DNA from 3 places in the Halomonas sp. C22 genome. Region 2 is predicted to be linked to each of the others. Evidence: predicted binding sites of a transcription regulator. Region 2 holds the regulator's gene; each other region holds the start of a gene.

Evidence for each region. The regulator LexA, encoded in region 2, represses DNA repair genes until DNA is damaged. The targets are predictions, from matches to a motif close to TACTGTNTANNTANACAGTA.
Region 1: a site for LexA is predicted at 1,923-1,942, ahead of recN (DNA repair protein RecN). Genes of this name have one in related genera too.
Region 3: a site for LexA is predicted at 1,074-1,093, ahead of FEU76_RS16565 (PA0069 family radical SAM protein). Genes of this name have one in related genera too.

Annotation. Positions count from the first base shown of each region.
Region 1 covers NZ_VBVC01000010.1:48,603-56,432, reverse strand. Annotated here, with positions in the region: gene fur (ferric iron uptake transcriptional regulator) at 1-52, shown strand, start outside; gene recN (DNA repair protein RecN) at 202-1,875, opposite strand; gene grpE (nucleotide exchange factor GrpE) at 2,076-2,705, shown strand; gene dnaK (molecular chaperone DnaK) at 2,858-4,792, shown strand; gene dnaJ (molecular chaperone DnaJ) at 4,902-6,053, shown strand; gene FEU76_RS16020 (DMT family transporter) at 6,262-7,164, shown strand; gene FEU76_RS16015 (DUF2218 domain-containing protein) at 7,286-7,567, shown strand; gene dapB (4-hydroxy-tetrahydrodipicolinate reductase) at 7,681-7,830, shown strand, end outside.
Region 2 covers NZ_VBVC01000005.1:215,226-223,055, forward strand. Annotated here, with positions in the region: gene FEU76_RS12075 (ribonuclease J) at 1-211, opposite strand, end outside; gene purU (formyltetrahydrofolate deformylase) at 486-1,340, shown strand; gene FEU76_RS12085 (energy-coupling factor ABC transporter permease) at 1,364-2,035, shown strand; gene lexA (transcriptional repressor LexA) at 2,070-2,747, opposite strand; gene FEU76_RS12095 (TetR/AcrR family transcriptional regulator) at 2,972-3,658, shown strand; gene FEU76_RS12100 (L,D-transpeptidase) at 3,636-4,151, shown strand; gene nagZ (beta-N-acetylhexosaminidase) at 4,235-5,254, shown strand; gene FEU76_RS12110 (hypoxanthine-guanine phosphoribosyltransferase) at 5,285-5,863, shown strand; gene ppsR (posphoenolpyruvate synthetase regulatory kinase/phosphorylase PpsR) at 5,873-6,706, opposite strand; gene ppsA (phosphoenolpyruvate synthase) at 7,049-7,830, shown strand, end outside.
Region 3 covers NZ_VBVC01000011.1:30,736-38,565, forward strand. Annotated here, with positions in the region: gene FEU76_RS16555 (gamma-glutamylcyclotransferase family protein) at 49-390, shown strand; gene FEU76_RS16560 (cysteine hydrolase family protein) at 368-952, opposite strand; gene FEU76_RS16565 (PA0069 family radical SAM protein) at 1,121-2,200, shown strand; gene FEU76_RS16570 (winged helix-turn-helix domain-containing protein) at 2,239-2,535, shown strand; gene FEU76_RS16575 (heavy metal translocating P-type ATPase) at 2,453-4,678, opposite strand; gene FEU76_RS16580 (hypothetical protein) at 4,758-5,114, opposite strand; gene ctaD (cytochrome c oxidase subunit I) at 5,119-7,644, opposite strand; gene coxB (cytochrome c oxidase subunit II) at 7,641-7,830, opposite strand, start outside.

The DNA.
Region 1 (7,830 bases), on a different contig from region 2:
CCGTGGGTCGGACGTCACGCGCCAGGACAGTGGCCCCACGAACCGCAAGTAGTCCGCTGCCACATGAAAACGCCCTTGGGGTGCCAGAGCAGTTCATCTGGCGCCTCAGGGGCGTTTTTGTAGGTCGCGTGATGGCCGAGCGCTGCCTTCGCCCGGCGAAGGGCAAAGGCTTGGCGTGGGTTTGGTTGAGTTTGGTTGAGCTTAGTGAGGAGGGCGCTGGCTGGCGTGCAGCATCTCGCGGGCATGGGCCAGGGTCTGGTCGGAAAGCGTAACCCCGCCCAGCATGCGGGCCAGCTCGCTGATGCGGCCTCGCTCGTCCAGTAGTGCCATGTGGGTCAAGGTGGTATCGCGTTTGGCGCGTTTTTCGATATGCAGATGCTGATGCGCCTGGGCGGCCACCTGCGGCAGGTGGGTCACGGTCATCACCTGGCCGTTTTCGCCCAGCTTGCGCAGCAGCTGGCCGACGATTTCGGCCGTCGCACCGGAAATACCCACGTCCACTTCATCGAAGACCAGGCTGGGAATGGTGGAGTGCGAGGCCGCCACGACCTGAATGGCCAAACTGATACGCGACAGTTCACCGCCGGATGCCACTTTCGCCAGCGGGCGCGCAGGCTGGCCAGGGTTGGCACTGATCAGGAACTGTACGTGATCCAACCCTTCTGGGGTGGGTGTGTCGCGAGGGGTAACGTCGACATCGAAACGCGCCTTGCCCATGGCCAGAAAGGCCAGCTGCTGCTGAACTTCCTTGCCCAGCCGTACCGCCGCTTTTTGGCGAGCGTCACTGAGCAGCTTGGCATCGCTGCGGTAGCGCTCGCGGTAGTCGGCCACCTGGCTGCTTAGGGCCTCCAGGTCATCATCGCTGGCTTCCAGCTGGGCCACTTCCTGGCGTAGCTGGGCATGCAGAGCGCAGATTTCCTCCGGGGCGACATGGTGCTTGCGCGCAATGCGGTGCACGTCGCCCATGCGCTCCTCGACCCAGGCCAAGCGCTCGGGGTCCAGTTCGGTGGTGCTGGCCAGACGCTGAAGCTCGCTGGCGGCTTCTTCTACCTGAATGCGCGCATCGCTGAGCATGGCCAGGGTGTTGGCCAGCGTACCCTTGTCGCTGCCGGGCAGGGCGCTCAAGTGTGCGTAGGCCTGATTCAGCAACGACAGCGCACCGCCCTCATCGCTTTCACAGCAGTCGGCGGCAAACTGGGTTTCTCGCAGGGTCTCTTCCGCGTGGGCCAGCGTGTGCTGCTCTTCTTCCAGGGTTTGCAGTTCGCCTTCGGCGAGGCCCAGCTGGTCGAGCTCTTCCACCTGATAGCGCAACAGCTGGCGCTTGGCCTCTACCTCGCTGCCCTCTTCACTGAGCTTTTTCAACCGACGACGGGCATTGCGCCATTCACGGTAAGTCTCGGCCAGCTGCTGGCTGCGCTCGCGAAGCCCGGCGTAGTCATCCAGCAGCGCCAAGTGGGTTTCTTCGCGCATGAGCGCCTGGTGGGCGTGCTGGCCATGGATTTGAATCAGCTGTTCGCCCAGCGATTTCAGGTCGGCAATGGTGGCCGGGTGGCCGTTGATCCATGCTTTGGAGCGCCCGCTGGCGGTAACGACGCGGCGTAACAGGCACTCGTCGGTAGGCAGTTCCCGGGCCTGCAGCCACTCGATGGCGGCAGGCAGGTGTTGAATGTCGAAGCGGGCGGAAAGGTCGGTGCGCTCGCAGCCGTGGCGCACGCTGCCTGCGTCGGCACGCTCGCCCAGGCAGAGCCCCAGCGCGCCCAGCAAGATGGATTTACCCGCCCCGGTTTCCCCCGTGATAGCGGTCATGCCACGGCTGAGGTCGAGTTCAAGGCGGTCAACAATCGCGTAATCCTGGATCGCTAGCTGTGTCAGCATGAGGCCTCCTGAGGCGGTGCATCCCGAATGCTGGATGCTTATCCAATAATTGTTGTTTTATACAGTAGTCGATAACTCACTTCAATGCCCCTCTTGAGATGGCTTTGATGGCCCCCATATAGCTTTTATCCGTGGTCTAAATCCCGCGAATCAACTCAGGTGGCCGCCAACGGCACCGCTACGTATTTCAGGAGCAAGGCATGGCTAAAGAACCGCAAACCCCGTTGGATGAAGAGCTGGCGCGTCAGGAGCAGGAAGCCGAAGTCACGGAGCAAACGGCAGAAGAGCGCCTGGTAGAAGGCGAGCTGGAAGGGCTGATCGAAGACGAAGCAGTGCTCGATGGCAGCGTAGGCAACCCTGAAGCCGACGTGCTGGCCGCCCAGGTAGAAGAGCTGGAGCAGAGCCTGGCCCAGGCCAAGGACCAGGCCCTGCGCGCCGCCGCTGAAGCACAGAACGTGCGCCGTCGCGCCGAGCAAGAGGCCGAAAAGGCGCGCAAGTTTGCGCTGGAGAAGTTCGTCAAGGAACTGCTGCCCGTCGTGGACAGCCTGGAGAAAGCCCTGGAAAGCATGCAGGAAGACGCTTCCGACGTGCATCGTGAAGGCGTCTCCATGACTCTGAAGATGCAGCTGGGCGTGCTGGCCAAGTTTGGCGTCGAAAGCATCGAGCCTCAGGGCGAACCCTTCGACCCGCAGATGCATGAAGCCATGGCCATGGTGCCCAATCCCGAGCTGGAGCCCAACACGGTAATGGACGTCATGCAGAAGGGCTACTCCCTGAATGGCCGTCTGGTGCGTCCCGCGATGGTGGTGGTCAGCCAGAAAGCCGGTTGATGGGATGACGCATTGCAGAAAAAAAGCCCTTGAAATGCGCCAGGCGGCCCCCAAATAAAGGGCAACTCGCGAGAATGCTCGCAAACGCCTTAAACAGTTTTGACGGCGTAAACCACTAGTTTTTTGTTTCAACCGAATTCGAGGTTTTTGCTATGGGACGCATTATTGGTATCGACCTGGGCACCACTAACTCTTGTGTAGCCGTGCTCGATGGTGACAGCGCTAAAGTCATTGAAAACGCCGAAGGCGGTCGTACCACGCCTTCCATCATTGCCTACACCGATGACGGCGAAACGCTGGTAGGTCAGGCGGCCAAGCGTCAGGCCGTGACCAACCCGGAAAACACCCTTTACGCCATCAAGCGTCTGATCGGTCGTCGTTTCAAGGACGACGTCGTTCAAAAAGACATCAAGATGGTGCCGTACAAGATTGCCGAAGCCGACAACGGTGACGCGTGGGTAGAAGTCAAAGGCAAGAAGATGGCTCCCCCGCAGGTCAGCGCCGAAGTGCTGAAGAAGATGAAGAAGACCGCCGAAGACTACCTCGGCGAGCCGGTGACCGAAGCGGTCATCACCGTTCCGGCCTACTTCAACGACAGCCAGCGTCAGGCCACCAAAGATGCGGGCCGTATTGCCGGTCTGGACGTCAAGCGCATCATCAACGAGCCGACTGCCGCAGCGCTTGCCTACGGCATGGACAAGTCTCGTGGTGACAAGACCATCGCGGTCTACGACCTGGGCGGCGGTACCTTCGATATCTCCATCATCGAAGTCGCCGATGTCGATGGTGAAACCCAGTTCGAAGTACTGGCCACCAACGGTGACACCTTCCTGGGCGGTGAAGATTTCGACCTGGCGCTGATCAACTATCTGGTCGACCAGTTCAAAACCGACAGCGGCATCAACCTGTCGGGCGACAACCTGGCCATGCAGCGTCTGAAGGAAGCCGCCGAGAAAGCCAAGATCGAGCTTTCCAGCGCTCAGCAGACCGACGTCAACCTGCCGTACATCACGGCAGACAACACAGGCCCGAAACACCTGAACGTCAAGGTGACCCGCGCCAAGCTGGAGTCGCTGGTAGAAGACCTGGTGCAGCGCTCTCTCGAGCCATGCAAAACGGCTCTGAAAGATGCTGGCCTGTCCGCGTCTGAAATCGACGAAGTGATCCTGGTCGGCGGCCAGACCCGCATGCCGATGGTTCAGAAGAAAGCGGCAGACTTCTTCGGTAAAGAAGCCCGTAAAGACGTCAACCCCGATGAAGCCGTCGCCGTAGGTGCCGCGATTCAGGGTGGCGTACTGGGCGGCGACGTGAAAGACGTTCTGCTGCTGGACGTGACGCCGTTGACCCTGGGTATCGAAACCATGGGTGGCGTCATGACGCCGCTGATCGACAAGAACACCACCATCCCCACCAAGAAGACTCAAACCTTCTCGACGGCGGATGACAACCAGACGGCGGTGACCATTCACGTCGTGCAGGGCGAGCGCAAGCAAGTGTCGCAGAACAAGTCGCTGGGTCGTTTCGACCTCTCCGACATTCCGCCGGCACCGCGTGGCGTACCGCAAATCGAAGTGGCCTTCGATCTGGATGCCAACGGTATCCTGAACGTATCGGCCAAGGACAAGGCGACGGGCAAAGAGCAGTCCATCGTGATCAAGGCGTCCAGCGGCCTGACGGACGAAGAGATCGAGCAGATGGTTCGCGACGCCGAAGCCCACGCCGACGAAGACAAGAAGTTCGAAGCGCTGGTGCAACTGCGCAACCAGGCGGACGGCATGATTCACGCCACTCGCAAGACCGTGCAGGAAGCGGGCGACAAGGCCACCGATGACGAGAAACAAGCCATCGAGACGGCCATCGCCGAACTGGAAGAAGCGGTCAAGACCGATGACCAGGACAACATCCAGAAGAAACTGGATGCGCTGACCGAAGCCTCCGGCCAACTGGCGCAGAAGATGTACGCCGAGCAGGCAGACGCTGCCCAGCAGGCAGGCGCAGAAGGCGCGGAAAGCACCAACGCCAAGCAGGACGACGACGTGGTTGACGCCGAGTACGAAGAAGTCAACGACGAGCAGAAGAAGCAGTAACCCACCTCTTTCTGCCAAGGAAAGCGGTGACGCGGGAGGCAACTCCCGCGTTGCTGTTTCCGCGGCCGAGACGCCAATAGTGCGTAGCTAACCAGGAGGCGTAGGACCCATGTCCAAGCGCGATTATTACGAAGTCCTGGGTGTCGAAAAAGGGGCCGATCAGAAAGAGATCAAAAAGGCCTATCGCCGTCTGGCGCAAAAATTCCACCCTGATCGAAACCCGGACGATAACACCGCAGCGGAAAAATTCCGCGAGGTGTCTGAAGCCTACGAAGTCTTGAGCGACGGCGAAAAGCGCGCCGCCTATGACCAGTTTGGTCATGCCGGTGTGGATGGCCAGGGCGGTGGCTTTGGCGGCGGCGGCTTCGGCGGTGGAGCCGGTGATTTTGGCGACATTTTTGGCGATGTGTTCGGCGACATCTTCGGGGGCGGCGGTGGCCGTCGGCGGGGCCCCAATGCGCCCGCGCGAGGGTCCGACCTGCGCTACAATCTGGAGCTGGACCTCGAAAGCGCCGTGTCCGGTACCACGGTGGATATTCGCGTTCCGCGCCATATCGAATGTGACCGCTGTGACGGTGGCGGTGCCGAGCCAGGCTCCTCCAAGGAAACCTGCCCCACGTGTCACGGCCATGGCCAGGTACGCATGCAGCAGGGCTTCTTTGCGGTTCAGCAGACCTGCCCCACATGCCATGGTAGCGGCCAGCACATCAAAGTGCCGTGCCACAAATGTAATGGCGAAGGGCGTGTACGCGAAACCCGTACTCTCTCGGTGAAAATTCCGCCGGGTGTCGATACCGGTGATCGCATTCGCCTCAATGGCGAAGGCGAAAGCGGCGTGAATGGCGGCCCAGCGGGCGACCTGTACGTACAGGTGTCCATCAAGCCTCACCATATCTTCCGCCGCGATGGCAAACACCTGCAGTGCGACGTGCCGATCAATTTCGTGGACGCCGCGCTGGGAGGCGAGCTGGAAGTGCCGACGCTGGATGGACGCGTGAAGCTGAAGATCCCGCCGGAAACCCAGACCGGCAAGCTCTTCCGCCTGCGCGGCAAGGGCGTGAAGCCCGTTCGTGGCGGCGCCCCCGGCGACCTGCTGTGCAAGGTAGTGCTGGAAACGCCCGTCAACCTCAACGACGAGCAGAAAGACCTGCTTCGCCAGCTGCAAGAGAGCTTCGATGGCAGCAACAGCCACAGCCACTCACCGAAGAAGACCGGCTTCTTCGACAGCGTGAAGAAGTTCTTCGAAGATATGAAACCGTAAAGATGACGGCCTGACGACCAGGGACGCCCCGGCACGGTAACGTGCCGGGGCGTCTTTGTATCTGCCTCTGGCTTCAGAAGCGTTCGCTCTGGCTCTTTTGCATGCCCTGAGCACGCGGTATTTTATTAGCCAGCTAATGGCGGGTTGGGTCAGAATGGCTCAAACGAAGATGTTTGCCGCCAGCCTAACGAAAAAGGAATGTAGCCGGATGACCACGGAGGCCATGGATCGCCCTGGTTTGGGGATCGTGTTGCGGGTGCTGTCGGGGGTGCTGTTCACCGGCATGTTGGTGTGCATCAAGGCCGTCAGTGATGCGGTGCCCGTGGGGCAGTCGGTGTTTTTTCGCTCGCTGTTTGCGTTGCTGCCCATCGTGGTGTTTCTGGTGCTGCGCCATGAGTTTCCGCGCGGGCTGGCGACGCGGCGGCCGTTGGGGCACGCGCTGCGCTCAGGGCTGGGGGCGGCGGCCATGTTTGCTTCGTTTGCCACGGTGGCGCTGCTGCCGGTGGCGGAAACCACACTGCTGGCGCAATTGACGCCGGTCTTCATGGCGTTGGGGGGAGTGCTGCTGCTGGGGGAGCGCTTTTCGTTCTATCGTGCTGGGGCGTTTGGTCTGGCGCTTTGCGGGGTGGGCGTGCTGGTAATGCCCCAGGTGCTGGGGAGTAGTGGGCAGGGCTCGCTGTTGGGGTATGGGCTGGGGGCGCTGAGCGCGCTGCTGACGGCGGGGGCTCTGCTCACGGTACGGCGTATTTCCCGCACGGAAACGGCGGCGTCCATCGCGTTCTATTTTATCGTGGTCTCGGCGCTGGCCGGGCTGCTGACCCTGCCGCTGGGGTGGGCGGCGCTGGATACACGGCAGTTCGGGCTGCTGGTGCTTTCCGGTTTGTTCGGCGGCGCGGCGCATATCGCCATGACGCTGGCGCTGCGTTACGCCGAAGTGTCGCGGCTGGCCCCGTTCGAATACATCGCGCTGGCCTGGCCGGTGCTGGCCGATGCGTGGCTGTTCGGGCTGCCCGTGTCCAGCGGCTTCCTGATGGCCTTGCCCTTTTTGCTGGGCGGCGTGGGCCTGGCCACACTGGAGGGGCGCCGAGGGGCGAAGCGTTGGCAGCGTTAGGCGGCAGCGCTTGCAGGAAAGCGAACGTATCGTTGCAGTAAATTCTCATTGGTCACTTGGCGGTTGGCAGGGCGGGCTTTAGGCTTGGGAGCTGAGCCGTCATCGAACAGGAGTAGGGCGTATGCCGTTATCTCGCGCCGAGATTGCCACCCCGTCTGGGGCAAGATTGATCAACCGGTTGTGCAAGCACTGGGCCCACAAGCTGGAGGTGGAGCAGGGCGAGCAGCATGCCAAAATCGTGTTTGCCAGCGGCACCTGCCTGATGCACGCGGAGCCCGAGCGCCTGGTCGTCTCCATCGAAACCCTCGAAGAAGAGCATCTGGACCAGCTGGAAGGCGTGGTGGAAAGCCATCTGGTGCGCATGGCGAAAGATGAGCCGCTGGAGATCGTCTGGGAGAACTGAGCGCCATCCGCCGTGCTTCCGTCAGCACCGCATCCCGTCAGGTGGTCTGCTATAATCGCGGCCACCTTTTTTGTTTCTCGCTGATGCCGAACGGCACACGCACAGGAGTTCCCATGACCCGAATTGCCATTGTGGGCGTAGCTGGCCGTATGGGCCGCACCTTAGTCAACGCCATAGAACAGGATGCCGGTGCCCAGCTGGCCGGGGGAATCGTCGAGCCGGGCAGTTCGCTGGCGGGGGCGGATATCGGCGAGCTGGCAGGC
Region 2 (7,830 bases):
GGCAGCCCCAGCGCGGCCATAGCCAGGCGGCGGCGCCGATGTGGTCTTCATGACCATGGGTGATGAACAGCGCGGCAGGCGTGATACCGAGGGTCTGCAGGGTGTCGGTGTTGGGTACCTGCAGCGGCGAGTTGGGCAGATCTTGACGAATCATCATGCCGCAATCGACGGCGATCCACTGATCGTCGTATCCATACAGCGTAAGATTCATTCCAATTTCACCGCATCCACCTAGCGGAAGCAGGTGCAGGGGCGGGCGGCGACGGGGACGAAGTTGAACGCGTGGTGGATGCATCGGTCATGAAAAGCCTGGGAAGTAATCTCTTAACTATACGGGAAGGGAGGGGCCTGTAACAATCATCGCGGCACTGCACCACAGTGCTTGGTCGCAGCGCTTGCGTTACACTAGCGCGCCTGGTGAGGCTTGCCTGTCGGCAGGTAAGTCCCTGGCGAACGTGCCGTTACATACGCAAGAGTGTTCATTGATGTCTCATTATTACCGTTTAGTTGTGTCGTGCCCGGATCAGGTGGGCATCGTGGCGCGTGTTTCCAGCTTCATTGCCCAGCAGGGCGGCTCGATTACCGAGGCCAGCCAGCACTCCGACCTGGAGACGGGTCGCTTTTTCATGCGTTACGAAATTCTCGCCGATTCATTGGGCATGTCTGCCGAGGCGCTGCGCACGGCGTTCGAACCCGTCGCCGCCGAATTCGATATGCAGTGGTCACTGGTGGACACCCAGAAGCGCCGCCGCGTGGTGTTGATGGTTTCCCGGGAATCCCACTGCCTGGTGGATCTGCTGTATCGCTGGCAGGCAGGCGAGCTGGATTGCGATATCGTCAGCGTCATTTCCAATCATGACGACATGCGTTCGCTCACCGAGTGGTACGGCATTCCTTATCATCACGTGCCGGTGGACCCGGCCAACAAGCAGGCGGCTTTCGATCAGGTACAAACCCAGATCGATGCGGCACGGGCCGACTGTGTCGTGTTGGCGCGGTACATGCAGATACTGCCCCCCTCGTTGTGCGAGCGCTATGCCGGGCGCGTCATCAATATTCATCACAGCTTCTTGCCCTCCTTTGCCGGGGCAAAGCCTTACCACCAGGCTTACGAGCGTGGCGTCAAGCTGATCGGTGCCACCTGCCATTACGTGACCGAAGAGCTGGATGCGGGGCCCATCATCGAGCAGGATATCCATCGGGTAAGCCACTGCCATACGCCCACCGATCTGGTGCGCTTTGGCCGTGATGTGGAAAAAGCCGTGCTGGCCCGCGGCCTGCGCTGGCATCTGGAAGACCGCGTATTGATTCACGGTAACAAGACCGTCGTGTTCAGCTAACTCGCCCACCGGGGAGGGGCGCCATGTCCTTTGCACAAAGCGTGCTGGCCACCTGGGCACTGCTGGCTACCTGGCTGGTGTCGGCAGGTGCGCTGGGGTGGGTGCTTTGGCAGCGCCCCTGGCAGCCGCTGCTGGAAGATACCGGTTTGCAGCATCGCTGGATGGCCGCGACGCTTGCCGTGATGCTGATGTGGCAGCTGCGGGCCCAGGCGGTCGATTGGTTGACCCTGCATCTGGTGTTCACGGTGCTGATGACGCTGGTGTTCAAGGTGCCCCTGGCCTTGATCAGCAACTTGCTGCTCAACGTGGCGATGGTGGTGATCGGGCGCAATGCCTGGGAGCTGTTGGGGCCCAACGTGTTGGTGACGGGACTGGTGCCCGCCGTGATCACGGGGGTGGTATGGCGTATCGTGGATCGCCGCTTGCCGGACAACCTGATGGTGTTTCTGTTTGCCTGCGGTTTTTTCGGTGCTGCGCTGGCCACGCTAGGAGGCGGGCTGGCGGCCGTGGGGCTGATTCTGGTGGCGGGCACCGACCCTGAAGCGATTTATCTGGCTCAGGAGTATGCCCGCTTTTTACCCTTGCTGATGCCCTCGGAAGCCTTCATCACCGGCATGCTGCTGAGTATCTTGCTGGTCTACCACCCGCACTGGGTCGCCACGTTCAACGACCATCGTTACATAGATATGCAGTAGGCGGTGGCTTGGTCCAGTGCCCTGGCCCAGTATTTTAGCCCAGTGCCTGGCCGTTGCCGCCTCGGATGACGCCTACCCCGACGCCTTCGATATCCAGCTGTTGAGTTCTCAGGTCGATTTCGATGGGGGCGAAGTCTTCGTTCTCGGCGAGCAGCGTGACGTGATGCCCCTGGCGTTTAAAACGCTTGACCGTGACTTCGTCTTCCAGGCGCGCGACGACGATCTGACCGTCACGCACGCGGTCGGTACGATGCACCGCCAGCAGATCGCCTTCCAGAATGCCCACGTCCTTCATCGACAGGCCGCGAACTCGCAGCAGATAGTCGGCCTTGGGGGTGAAGTACTCTGCAGGGAGCGGGCAGTAACGGTCGATATGCTCCGCTGCCAGAATGGGACTGCCCGCCGCGACTTCGCCAATGACCGGCAGCCCGCTGGGCGTGGCATCGTTGGCGGCGCTGGCAGGCTCGGCTGCCGGGGGCGTGGCGTCGAGCGGCTCCTGGTTGGGCAGGCGTATGCCGCGGGACGTATTGCGAATGATGCGAATGGCACCTTTGCGCTCCAGAGCGCGCAGATGCTCTTCGGCGGCGTTGGGGGAACGAAAGCCCAGCGCCTTGGCGATTTCGGCGCGGGTAGGGGGGTAGCCAAGCTCGCCCATGGTCTTCACGATAAAATCATATACATGCTGCTGGCGTGCGGTGAGTGGGCGTGACATATCAGACTCCAAACAGTGAAAAGACAGTCGCTACATGTCCGTAAAATCAGTATGTGTTTAAGTATACAGTATGTTGCTCTGTCCAGTACATGATGAGTTGCAATCCGTACCGTGGCACGCAGCCTGAACCTTGAGCGGGATAATCGTTTGAGCCAGCAGGGGTAATGGCATACTATTCGCCAACGCGATCGCCATGTTTTAAACACCTGTTTTGGGAGGGCGCTATGGCCCAGTCGGATACGGTCACACGTATTTTGGATACGGCAGAGGTGCTCTTTGCAGAGCGGGGGTTTGCCGAGACATCACTGCGCAATATCACCAGCAAAGCGCGGGTCAACCTTGCTGCCGTCAATTATCACTTCGGGTCGAAGAAAGCGCTGATACAGGCGGTATTTGCCCGTTACCTAGACCCGTTCTCCGAACGCTTCCATACTGCGCTGGACGAGCTGGAAGCGCGCTACGAAGGCCAGGCCATTCCTCTGGAGGTGCTGCTGGAAACCATGGCCACTACCGTGCTGGCCGTGCCTGCCGAGCGGCATAGCCTGAAAGTGTTCATGCGGCTGCTGGGGCTGGCTTACAGCCAGGCGCAAGGACACCTGCGTCGCTACATTCAGCAGCAGTATGGCGATGTCTTCACGCGCTTCACGGAGTTGGTGCGCCGGGCGACCCCCGAGCTGCCAGATGCCGAGCGTTTCTGGCGGCTGCACTTCATGCTGGGCACGGTGATTTTCACTCTGTCTGGCCTGGATGCACTGCGCGATATCGCCGCCAAGGATTATCAAGAGCAGGTAACGGTACGCGACTTGATCCGACGTCTGCGCCCCGTTGTGGTGGCGGCCATGAGCGCGCCGATGCCGTTGCCCGCAGCAACCGTGGATGAGAAGCCCCATGCACACGCCCAGATTGGCTGACCTGCCGCCCGTTGACGGTGGCTGGATGGAAATCGACACCGAGGCCCAACGCCTGCGCTGGTGGCAGGGGAGCGCGCTAGAGCATGAATGCGCCATTTCGACGGGCAAGGCCGGCGTAGGGCAAGAAGAGGGCAGTGGACGTACTCCGTTGGGTTGGCACTACATTCGAGCAGCGATTGGCGATGGGCTACCCGAGGATGCGGTCTTTCGGGGGCGTCGTTGGACCGGAGAGGTCTACTCTGCCGATTTGGCGGTCGAATTCCCCGAGCGCGACTGGATCTTGACCCGCATACTGTGGCTATGTGGCCTGGAGCGCGGTATCAATCGCGGCGGCTGTGTCGATTCCCAGCGTCGCTACATCTACCTGCACGGTACTCCCCCTGACCAGCCCATGGGCCTTGCTGCTTCTCACGGCTGTGTGCGTCTACGTAATCCCGACCTGCTCTGGCTTTTCAAACGGGCTGTGCCGGGTACGCCAGTATGGCTGCATTGACGTTTTCCCCGCTGGCATACTCCACATTTTGAAAGATCACACGGGTGGTCTAGAATGACGCCCTTTTTCCTGGACCCAGTACGATGACTCAACCTTTAGGCCCGGTCATGCTCGACCTGGAAGGCCAGACCCTGACCAAGGAAGACAAGCGCCTGCTGAAGAATCCCGCGGTAGGTGGCGTGATTCTGTTTGCTCGTAACGTGGAAAGCGCCACCCAAGTGCGGGAGCTGTGTGACAGCATTCGTCGTGTGCGCGGCGACCTGCTATTGGCCGTCGACCAAGAGGGCGGTCGGGTCCAGCGTATCCGGCAAGGCGTGACGCGCCTGCCGCCCATGGCTCGGATTGGCGACGTGTTTGCCCATGATCAGTCGGTAGGGCTGGCGCTGGCCAAAGATACCGGCTGGCTGCTGGGCATGGAAATGGCCGCCTGTGGCCTGGACATCAGCTTTGCCCCCGTGCTGGACGTGGACAGCGGTATTTCCAGCGTGATCGGGGAGCGCAGCTTCAGCCGAGACCCTCAGCACGTCGCCTTGCTGGGGCAAGCCTTCGTGCACGGATTGCATGAGGCGGGAATGGCAGCTGTGGGCAAGCACTTTCCCGGCCACGGCGGCGTGGGGGCCGATTCGCACACCGCCCTCCCTGTCGATGAGCGTCCGCTCTCGGCCATCAAGGAGCACGACCTGGTGCCCTTCAGCCAGCTTGCCACGCTGCTCAACGGCGTCATGCCCGCCCATATCGTCTACTCTGCCTTCGATTCGCGTCCGGCCGGTTTTTCGCCCAGTTGGCTAGGCATGCTGCGTGAGTCGCTGGGCTTCAAAGGCTGCATCTTCTCGGATGACCTGAGCATGGCGGGGGCTCATGAGGCGGGTGGCCCCGCCGAGCGTGCCAAGGCTGCCCTGGCAGCGGGCTGCGACATGCTGCTGATCTGCAACGACCGTGAGGCTGCGCTGGAAGTGGTGCAGGCCTGTCATGACGTATTCAACAAGCGGCCCGCCAAGCTGCGTTATGGTCGCGCGCGACCGCAGCTGGAAGCACTGGCCGCGCTGGGCCGTTGGCGCAAGACCCACGCCAGGCTGGAAGCGCTGGTCGCTGACGCCAGCTAATTGACCCATAAACTGTTTTGGAGAGGCTCGATGTCCAAATTGGATAAAGAGGCGCTGGAGTCGCTGGACTCCATGCGCGAGTTGATGGACAACGCCGACTGCTTGATTTCACAGGAGCAGGTCGAGCGTGCGCTGGACCGTATGGCGGAAGAGATTACCCGTGACCTGGGCGATAAGCTGCCGGTTTTCTACTGCGTCATGAACGGGGGGTTGATCACCACCGGTCATCTGCTGACACGTCTGGGTTTCCCACTGGAAGTGGACTACCTGCACGCTACCCGCTACCGCAATGAACTGCGCGGCGGCGAGCTGTTCTGGCGGGTCTCTCCGGAAGTCCCCATGGCGGGTCGGCATGTGGTGATCGTCGACGATATTCTCGATGAAGGCGCCACCCTGGCGGCCATCCTGGCGTACTGCAAGGAAGCCCAGGCCGCCAGCGTGACCACCGCCGTACTGGTGGACAAGCAGCACGACCGCAAGGCAGTCCCTGGCCTGAAGGCCGATTACTGCAGTCTGGAAGTCGCCGACCGCTACGTCTTCGGTTTCGGCATGGACTACAAAGGCTACTGGCGGAATGCCCCGGGGATTTTTGCGCCCAAGGGCATGTAAAGCACTGGCCTAGCGGGGCGAGAAACGTCTTGCCAGGCCGGTTTCGGCAATCATGCGGGTGGAGATCTCCTCCACGGAGAAGCGTGTGGTGTCGATGAAAGGAATGTTCATGCTGCGGTAGAGCGATTCGGCCTGCTCGACTTCCTGCAGGCACTGATCCATGGAGCTGTAGCGGCTGTTGGGGCGACGCTCGTTGCGAATGGCCGCCAGTCGCCGGGCATCGATGGTCAGGCCGAACAGCTTGTGCCGGTGCGGTGCCAGCGCTTTCGGCAATTTCAAGTGGCCATCTTCATCCAGGTCGTCCTCGGTCAGCGGATAGTTGGCCGCGCGAATGCCGAATTGAAGCGCCAGGTACAAGGACGTTGGCGTTTTACCGCAGCGAGATACCCCCACCAGAATGATGTCTGCCTTGTCGTATTGATGGGTGCGGGCACCGTCATCGTTATCCAGTGCAAAATGCACCGAGTGGATACGGTCCATGTAGACATCGTCGCTGCCTATGGAGTGGGTGCGCCCCACGCTGTAGGAAGAGTGCGTGCCCAGCTCTTGCTCCAGCGGTTCCAGAAACGTCGAGAAGATATCGACCTTGAAGCCGGAGGCCTGGCGGATGACGTTGCGGATCTGCTGGTCGACGATGGTGTCGATGATGATGGGGCGAACACCGTCGCGCATCGCGGTGGACTCGATGATCTCGGCGACGGCTTGAGCCTTTTCCAAGGTGTCGATGTAGGGCTTGGTGATCATGTTGATGTCCACGTCACTGAACTGCGCCAACAGGCTGCGCCCCAGGCTTTCTGCCGTGATCCCCGTGCCATCGGAAATAAAAAAGGCTGTTCGTTTCATAGTCTGTCCGCCATCCTCACCCAACTGATTTACGAGCGCTCATTGTGTGCCGTGTGCCATGGCAGTACAACGTTTTCGAGTGCAGGGTTTTCGAGTGCAGGGTTTTCGTGAGCAGGGTTTGCGTGTGCAGGGTACTTGCGATTGGCCTCGCAATTGTGCTCGCGCAAACAGGTCTGCGTCCTGTCCTGACTACATAAATGCCATGTTTCCGGCCGATGTTGTAAAAATCCTCCACTCCCTGCGCTGTTAGACCAATGGCGAATAGGGGGCCGCGATGCTAGGGTGACAGCGTGAATGGGTGTCGTCCCAACGGTTGCATCAATGTCTGAGTGAGGGGGTTGCGTGGAAGAGTACATTCTGTGGTTCGATCAGCTGGGTATGGCGGACGTCGAACGCGTGGGTGGTAAGAACGCCTCGCTTGGCGAAATGATCTCCAACCTGGCCGGTGTGGGTGTCACGGTGCCCGGCGGTTTCGCCACTACGGCCCATGCATACCGCGAGTTTCTCTCCCACGAAGGCCTCAACGACCGTATCAACGACACCCTGGCACGGCTCGACGTCGACGACGTCAAGGCGCTGGCCGAGGCTGGCAAGCGTATCCGCCAGTGGATCATCGAGACGCCGTTGCCGCCCACCTTCGAAGCGGCATTGGAGCAGGCGTACCAGCAGTTGCAGGCAAAACACCCCGGCCTGAAGGTTGCGGTGCGCAGCTCGGCAACGGCGGAAGACCTGCCGGATGCATCGTTCGCCGGTCAGCAGGAAACCTTCCTCAATATCGAAGGCCTGGCCAACATCAAGCATGCGGTTCACGAAGTCTTTGCCTCATTGTTCAATGATCGCGCAATTTCCTACCGCGTCCATCGGGGCTATGCCCATGAGAACGTTGCCCTGTCGGCCGGTGTGCAGAAAATGGTGCGCTCCGAGACCGGTGCGTCCGGTGTCATGTTTACCCTGGACACCGAGTCCGGCTACCGGGACGCGGTGTTCGTCACCGCCTCCTGGGGGCTGGGCGAGACCGTAGTGCAAGGGGCGGTCAACCCTGACGAGTTCTATGTGCACAAGCCCACGCTGGCCGCCGGGCGTCCGGCCGTGTTGCGTCGTACCCTGGGGTCGAAACTGATCAA
Region 3 (7,830 bases), on a different contig from region 2:
GAGCATCCTAATGAACTACCTTTACCAGGCAGTCCAACGCTGCCCCGCGTGGCGGTATACGGCACGTTAAAGCACGGTCATCGCAATCATCATTGGCTGGGCGGCGCAGACATGCTGGGCAAGGACTGCTTGACGGCGATTACGCTTTACGACCTGGGCCCCTACCCCGGCGCCAAGCTCATACCCTCCACAGGCGTTGTGGTGGAAGTGTATGCCATCGATGCCGAGCGGCTAGCCCGGCTCGATGAGCTGGAAGATTACCTGCACCACTCCCCCCAAAAAGGGACCTACGACCGGGCGGTGCTGGCGACCTCTCATGGCGATGCCTGGTGCTACCTCTACAACCCCGCCGTCGAGGAAGCATCGCTCATTCGCCGCGGCGAGTGGTAAACCGCGCCAGCGCTCCTTGCGTATCCACGATCTGCGCATACTCCCCCGCCAGATTGGCCAGCGACATGGCGTGCACTTCATCGGCGGTACGCTCCGTGCCCGCATAATCGCACTTGGCAAACGTAAACGTCGCGTCGCTCACGACCCAGGTATCGAAACCGAGATTGCCTGCGGTGCGCGCCGTGGCTTCCACCGAGTTGCTGGTGCTCACCCCAACCACCACAAGATCACGGATGCCCCGAACGTGCAACCAGCGCTCCAGGCCTGAGTGAACGAACGCGTCCGGCACGTTCTTCTCGACCACATGCTCGGAGGGCAAGGGCGCTAGCGCTGGCTGAAACAGGACGCCGCTCTGCCCGGGCCAAAACGGTGAGCCAGGTGAGCGCGAGATATGTCGCACATGTACGACCACCCCGGCAGCTTGCCGCCAGGCCATCAATAGGCGCTGAATATTGGCCTCTGCCTGCGGATTATTGCGTGCCCCCGCGTCAGGCGTCGCCATGCCCTGCTGCATGTCGATAATCATCAACGCCACTGCTGGGCTGGCTTCATGTTGTTTCATGGTGACTCTCTCAAATGGACAGTTGCAGCCAGTTTACGTCGCCCCACGGCGTTTCCCAACGGCATCGAGCAGTTGATGGCCTACCGCTGCCCCTTGCTTGCAGAGCACGACAAACACCCTATACTGTATGGATAAACATATTATAGGTAGCTCAGCGCGAGGCTCCCGATGACCGCCCATAACCTTCCCCTATCCGCCGTGCATAAAGGTCGCGGTGCCACTTACGACCCCCATAACCGTTTTTCACCGACCCGCAGCGTCATGGAGGACGATGGCTGGTGGCAAGAGGAAGCTCGCCCATCGCTGGCTACCGAAGTGCGCGAAGAGCCCAGCAAAAGCGCGCTCTCCTGGAACCGCTCACCCGATCTTCCCTTTGACCGCTCCCTGAACCCTTACCGTGGCTGCGAACATGGCTGCGTGTACTGCTATGCCCGCCCTTCCCACGCCTATTGGGACCTGTCGCCGGGGCTCGATTTTGAAACCCGACTGATCGCCCGCAGCGGCCTGGTCGAGCATCTGAAAGAGGAGCTTTGCCATCCGCAGTATGTCTGCCGCCCCATCAACCTGTCTGGCAACACCGACTGCTACCAGCCGCTGGAAGCCACTTACCAGACGACCCGGCGCCTGCTGGAGCTGCTGCTGGCCTGTCGCCACCCGGTCACCCTAGTGACCAAGAGCACGCTGGTCCTTCGCGACCTGGACCTGCTGGCGGAAATGGCGGAGCATCGTTTGGTACGGGTGTTCGTCAGCCTGACCAGCCTGGACGCCAACCTCAAGCGCACGCTGGAGCCTCGGGCGGCATCGCCCCAGGCACGCTTGAGAGCCATTCGCGAGCTGAACACGGCAGGCATACCGGTAGGCACGCTGGTGTCACCGATCATCCCGGGACTCACCGACCATGAAATCGAGCGCATCCTCGAAGCGGCCAGCCGGGCGGGGGCGCGTACCGCGACCTGGATGCTGCTGCGACTGCCCCATGAAGTCGCCCCTCTGTTCGAAGCCTGGCTGAACGCCCATTACCCGGAACGTGCCGCCAAGGTCATGAGCTTGATGCGCCAGTGTCGAGGCGGCCAGAACTACGATGCACGGTTTGGTAAGCGCTTTCGTGGGGAAGGGGTCTTTGCCGACCTGATCGCCCAGCGTTTCCAGCGCGCCAGCCGTCAATGGAACATGCAATCGCGCACCGAGCAGGGCTTGAACACCCGCGACTTTCGGCCACCGCGGGCACAGGGGGACTTATTTGATTAGACTGCTGGAGTACACATCACCAAGAAGACGCCCTCGCTATGTCGCTCAGTAAAACAAAATCCAGCTTTTACCGCCGCCTATACGTGGCCCACTTGATCGAACAAGGCATTTCCAGCGTGCCTGCGCTGATGGAAGCCACCGGCATGCCCAGGCGCACGGCTCAGGATACTATCGCCTCGCTGAGCGAACTGGACATCGAGTGCGTGTTCGAAAAAGGCGACGGCGAGCGCCATAACATCGGCCACTACGTCATCAAGCAGTGGGGCGCGATCGATCCGCGCTGGGTGGCGCAACATGCTCAGCAGCTGGGTGAGGCGTTGGGCTACCGTGAGTAGGCCAAGGCGCATCGGGCTCGGCCCAGGTCAGCCTCGCGGCGTTGAGTGTGACGCTGAGGGAACTGGCGGCCATGGCCAGCACAGCAATCAGCGGGGGAATGGCCATGGTGACCACCAACCCCAGCGCCAGAGTGTTATAGAGCGCCGATAACAGCAGGTTCTGGACCATGATGCGACGCGTTCGCTGCGCAACCCTCAACAGCCTGGCGACCCCCGCAATACCGGGAGACAGCAGCTGAGCAGCGGCCCCTTCCCGGGCAGCGTCGCTGGCGTGCAGCGGGGCCACGCCCACCGCTGCTGCTGCCAGGCTCAGCGTGTCGTTGACCCCATCGCCCACGTACAGCGTGGGCGATGGCAGCGCCTCCAGCAAACGTGCCTTGGCCTCCGGGGAGCGCTGGGCATAGCACGCTTCCCGCGATAGACCAACACGCTGGCCCAGCCACTGCACCGGGCCCTGGCGATCTCCGCTGATCAGCGCCAGCACGTAACCGGCGCTCTGCAGCTGGGCAAGCGTGGCCTGGGCATCCGGCACGGGCTGGTCGGCCAGGTACAGGGTGGCCAGCCATCCTTGCTCATCCGCCACCAGCACCTCGGATGCAAAGCCATATGCCGGGTGCTTTGCATCGGCGGGGATCTCCTTGCCCTGCTGGGCCAGCCACGCGTTACTGCCCAGCCACCAGGTGTGGCCATCGGCGAATGTGATGGTTTGCCCGGCCCCCGGCGTTTCATGAACCTCCACCTGATCCCGCGAGGTGCCGCTTGCCCAGTGGCGCAGTCCGTTCGCCAGCGGGTGTTCACTCTGCCTGACTGCCACGGCCAACTGTAGGCGAAACCCTGCGTCGTCAGCCCCCTCGCGCAGCATCGCGTGCAGCACGCGATGCTGCCCCTGGGTCAAAGTACCGGTCTTGTCGAACGCCACCGAGCGCACCTTGGCCAACACTTCCAGCGCGGCAGGGTCGCGCAGCGCAATACCCTGCTGGGTGGCCTGGCTGCTGCCCGCCAGGCTTGCCAGCGGCACAGCCAGACCCACGGCGCAGGGGCAGGCCACCACCAGCACCGAGAGCGCGCGCACGCTCGCTTCATCCCACCCCACGCCCATCAGCCAGGCAATGGGCAGGGTCACTGCCGCCAACACCAGCGCCGCGGGGCTCAGCCAGGCGGCAAACCGTTCGGCCAAGGTGTGCAGCTCCCCTTTTTGCGTTTGAAAGCGACGCATCTGGTCACACAGTTTGTCCATTCGCCGCTGGCCCGCCGTGGCGGTCACGGTCAGTTCCAGCGAGCCGCCCTGCCCACCGCGGCCCATAAAACGACAGCCTGCATACACTGGCTGCCCGGCACCCACGAAGCGCGGCTGGCTTTCACCGGACAGCGTGGCGGTGTCCAGCCAGCCGTCGGTCTCCAGGGTGCCATCCAGCGGCACCACGTCGCCTGGGGCAACGGCAATGCGTTGGCCCAGCGTGACCTCCTCGATGGCAGTTTCCTGAACCTGCCCTTGATGCAGCACCGGCACCGACGTATCGGGCAGCGCCAGGGCATCGAAGGCTTTCAAGCCCCGCTGACGACACAGCGTTTCGACCAGCCGCCCCACCAATAGCAGGACGATGAGCATCACCGCCGTATCGAAATAGACCTCTACCGAGCCACGCCACAAAAGGCCCAGCGATACCACTACGGCGCCCAGCACGCCCAGGCTCACCAGCACGTCCATGCCGGGCCGCCTTGCCCGCAGTGTGCGCCAGCCCGCCCGGTAGAAAGGCAGCCCGGCATAGCTCACCACGGGAATCGCAAAGGCACCCGACACCCAGGCCAGCACGCTCTCCAGCGCGGCCGTGGGCATGGCCCCAGCGTAGATCAGCAGCGAGGCCAGCATGGTCCACATGCCAAACACCGAGCCGACGATCAAGCGCAGGGTCAAGTAACGGCTTTCCTGCTCCAGCCGGGCATGGGCGTCCTGCAGGTCTTCCAACGGCGCCAGCCGATAGCCCAGCCGCGCCACGTTGGGCGCCAGTGCGTCCAGCGCCGTGGCATCGGGCTCACCCTTCACCCACACGGTGGCGGTCGGGTAGTGGACGCTGGCGTCGAGCACGCCCGGCTGCTGTTTGAGCGCTCCTTCCACCGCCAGCGCACAGCTGGTGCACCACATGCCGTGCAGCGTATACAGCGGTGCTTCCAGGCCGTCGGGTTGGGCCGCGTGCGTGGCCGATGCGTCGCTCAAGGCCACGTTACACGCAAGGCGGAATGCCTATGATCGGCAGCGCCACGAACACCACGCTGAGCGCGGAGAACAGATACAACCCCGCCGAAACCACGGCATTGAACCGGGCGCGCCCCTGATGGCGCTGGCCCGCTTGCCAGCACCACCAGGTAAGCGCCGCCAGCAGCGCGGTCGTGACGAGACTCAGCAGCAGCATCCAGCCATTGAGCAGCGTGAACACGCCACGCTCCGTGGCGGGAGCCGCCACCTCGCAGGCCACGGCGTGGCCTCCATAGACGGCGATGAACCAGATGCACCACACGGTCAGGCCCACCACGAAGTGGATGGGATGCGTCAACCTCAAGCGCTCGAGTAAAGGTGACATGGCCTCAACCTCCAATGACGCGGGGCAACACAGCGAGCGAGCCCACCAGGATCCAGAACACCACGGCGTTGTAGCGCCACAGCTGTACCACTACGGCAGGTTCGAACGGCGCGTGGGCCCCCACGTAGCCGTAGCGCACCCGCAGCGCCTGCATGACCGTCAGCACGACCGCCAGCCCGCCGTGGAACAGGGCATAAATCAGGCCCAACAGCAGCACGGCATCGTGGGTGGTCTCGGTGGGAGCCAAATCGGCGGCCAGCATCACCCAGGTGGTCACGGCCACCTGCACGGCTCCCAGCGCACCGGCCAGATAGAAACCGCTGGCAAGCCCGGCATCCTGCTGGCGGCGCAGCCCGCGAATCATTTTGACCATCACGATGTAGCCCGCCGTCATGGCCAGAGCCGCTACCACCAGCCCCACCAACGACAGTGGCGATGTGTCGGGCATGCTCCACTCCGGGGAGACGGTCCATAGATAGAACCAGCCAAACAGGTACGAGAGGAAGAACGAGCCGTTGGCAATCAGGAAGGTGCCCATGGCCCACACACCCGGGCCATCCATGGTGCGAGAGTGCAGCGGCGGGTCACCGGGTGACACATCGGCATCCGGCGAGGCCTTGGGATGCGCGCCGTTCTCCCAGGACCAGCGCAGCAGGAACACCCCGGCAATCAGCACGAAGACACCGGCCAGCGCATAGACCCGCACCAGCAGGCTGATACACACCACCGCCAGCGCCATGGCAGCAAACAGCGGCCACCAGGAGTTACCCGGCAGGTGAATGATTTCACGCACCTTGCCGGAGATGGGATCAGTGCCCCACATCTCACGCCGCCCGTGGGTGGCCACCGCCAGCGAGTGCTTCCCTTCTGCCATGGTGACAGGCAGGTTGGGGTCATCCCACAGGGGGTGACGGGTTTCGATCTTGGGCAGGCTGACGAAGTTGTAGGCACTGGGCGGCATGGTGTTGGCCCACTCCAGCGTATCGGCGTTCCAGGGGTTCTGCTTGGCGGGTTTGCCAAAGCGGAAGTGCAGCGCAATATCCAGCAGCACCATGGCAATACCGGCAGACATGACAAAGCTGCTGACCGACGAAAGCAGGTTGTAGATATCCCAGCCCATGCCGGTATCGTAGGTGTAGACCCGGCGCGGCATCCCCAGCAGCCCGGTCCAGTGCATGATCAGGAAGGTGCCGTTGAAGCCCAGGAACGTCAGCCAGAAACCCCAGCGTCCAAGGTTCTCAGAGGGCATGCGCCCGGAAAACAGCGGCAGCCAGTAGTAGAGCCCGGCAATCAGCGGGAAGAACATGCCCCCCACCAGCACGTAGTGCATGTGCGCCACCACGAAGTGGGTATCGTGCACCTGCCAGTTGAACGGCACCAGCGCCAGCATGACCCCGGTCAAGCCACCACAGACAAAGATGATCAGAAAGCCCAGCACCCACAGCATGGGCAGCTTCATTTTGGGCTTGCCCAGCCATAGCGTGGCCAGCCACACGAACACCTGAATGGCCGTGGGCACTGCCACCAGCATACTGGCCGCCGAGAAGAAGGCCTGCGCCAGCTGGGGAATGCCCACCGTGAACATGTGGTGAACCCACAGGCCGAAGCTGATGAACCCCGTGACGATAATGGCAAAGACCACCCAGCCGTAGCCGACGATGGGCCTACCGGCAAAGACCGGAATCAGCGTCGAGATGATCCCCGCCGCTGGCAGGAAGATGATGTAGACCTCAGGGTGCCCGAACAGCCAGAACAGGTGTTGCCACAGAATCGGATCGCCACCACTGGCCACTTCGAAAAACGGCATGCCGACGGCGCGCTCCAGTTCCAGCATGACACTGGCCAGAATCAGCGGCGGAAAGCCCACCACGATCATCAGCGCCATGGCAAGGATGTACCAGGCAAACAGCGGCATTTTATGCAGCGCCATGCCCTGGGTACGGGTGCGCAAGATGGAGACGACGATTTCCACCCCGGCAGAAAGCGCCGAGATTTCCACGAAAGTAATCCCCAACAGCCAGAAATCAGGGCCGAGGTCAGGGGAAAACTCGCTGCTGCTGAGCGGGGTATACATGAACCAGCCGCTGGAAGGAGCGATTTCCAGAATCAGGCTGGAGGTCAGAATGATGCCGCCGAACAGGTAACACCAGTAGCCCAGCGAGGTCAGCCGGGGGCATACCAGGTCTCGCGCGCCGATCATCTTGGGGATCATGTAGATCGCCAAGCCCTCCAGCATGGGGATGGCGAACAGGAACATCATGACCGTGCCATGCATGGTCGTGACCTGATTGTAGATATCCGGCGACATGAAATCCTGATCGGGCATGGCCAGCTGAGTACGCACCAGCATGGCCAGGATGCCGCCGATCAGGAAAAACACCATCCCGGTGATCATGAAGCGCAGGCCCAGCGTCGTATGGTTGACGATGGTCAGTGCCTTCAATCCCTTGGGGTTGCCCCAGATATCGTGCAGGTCTTCGTGGAGCTGCTTCGGGTCCTGCTCAACGGCTTTTTGACTAACGCTACTCATGGGTTCAAGGTCTCCAACCAAGCACCCAGGCTGTCCAGGGTGTCCGTGTCGATATCATCGTGGGACGGCATCAGGTTACCGGGCTTCAGCGTCTGATGATGCTGCAGCCATTGGCTGATGGCGCCATCGTCCATGGCCATCACGCCAGCGCCCAGCGTCGCTCGGCTGCCCACGTCGGAAAGGTCG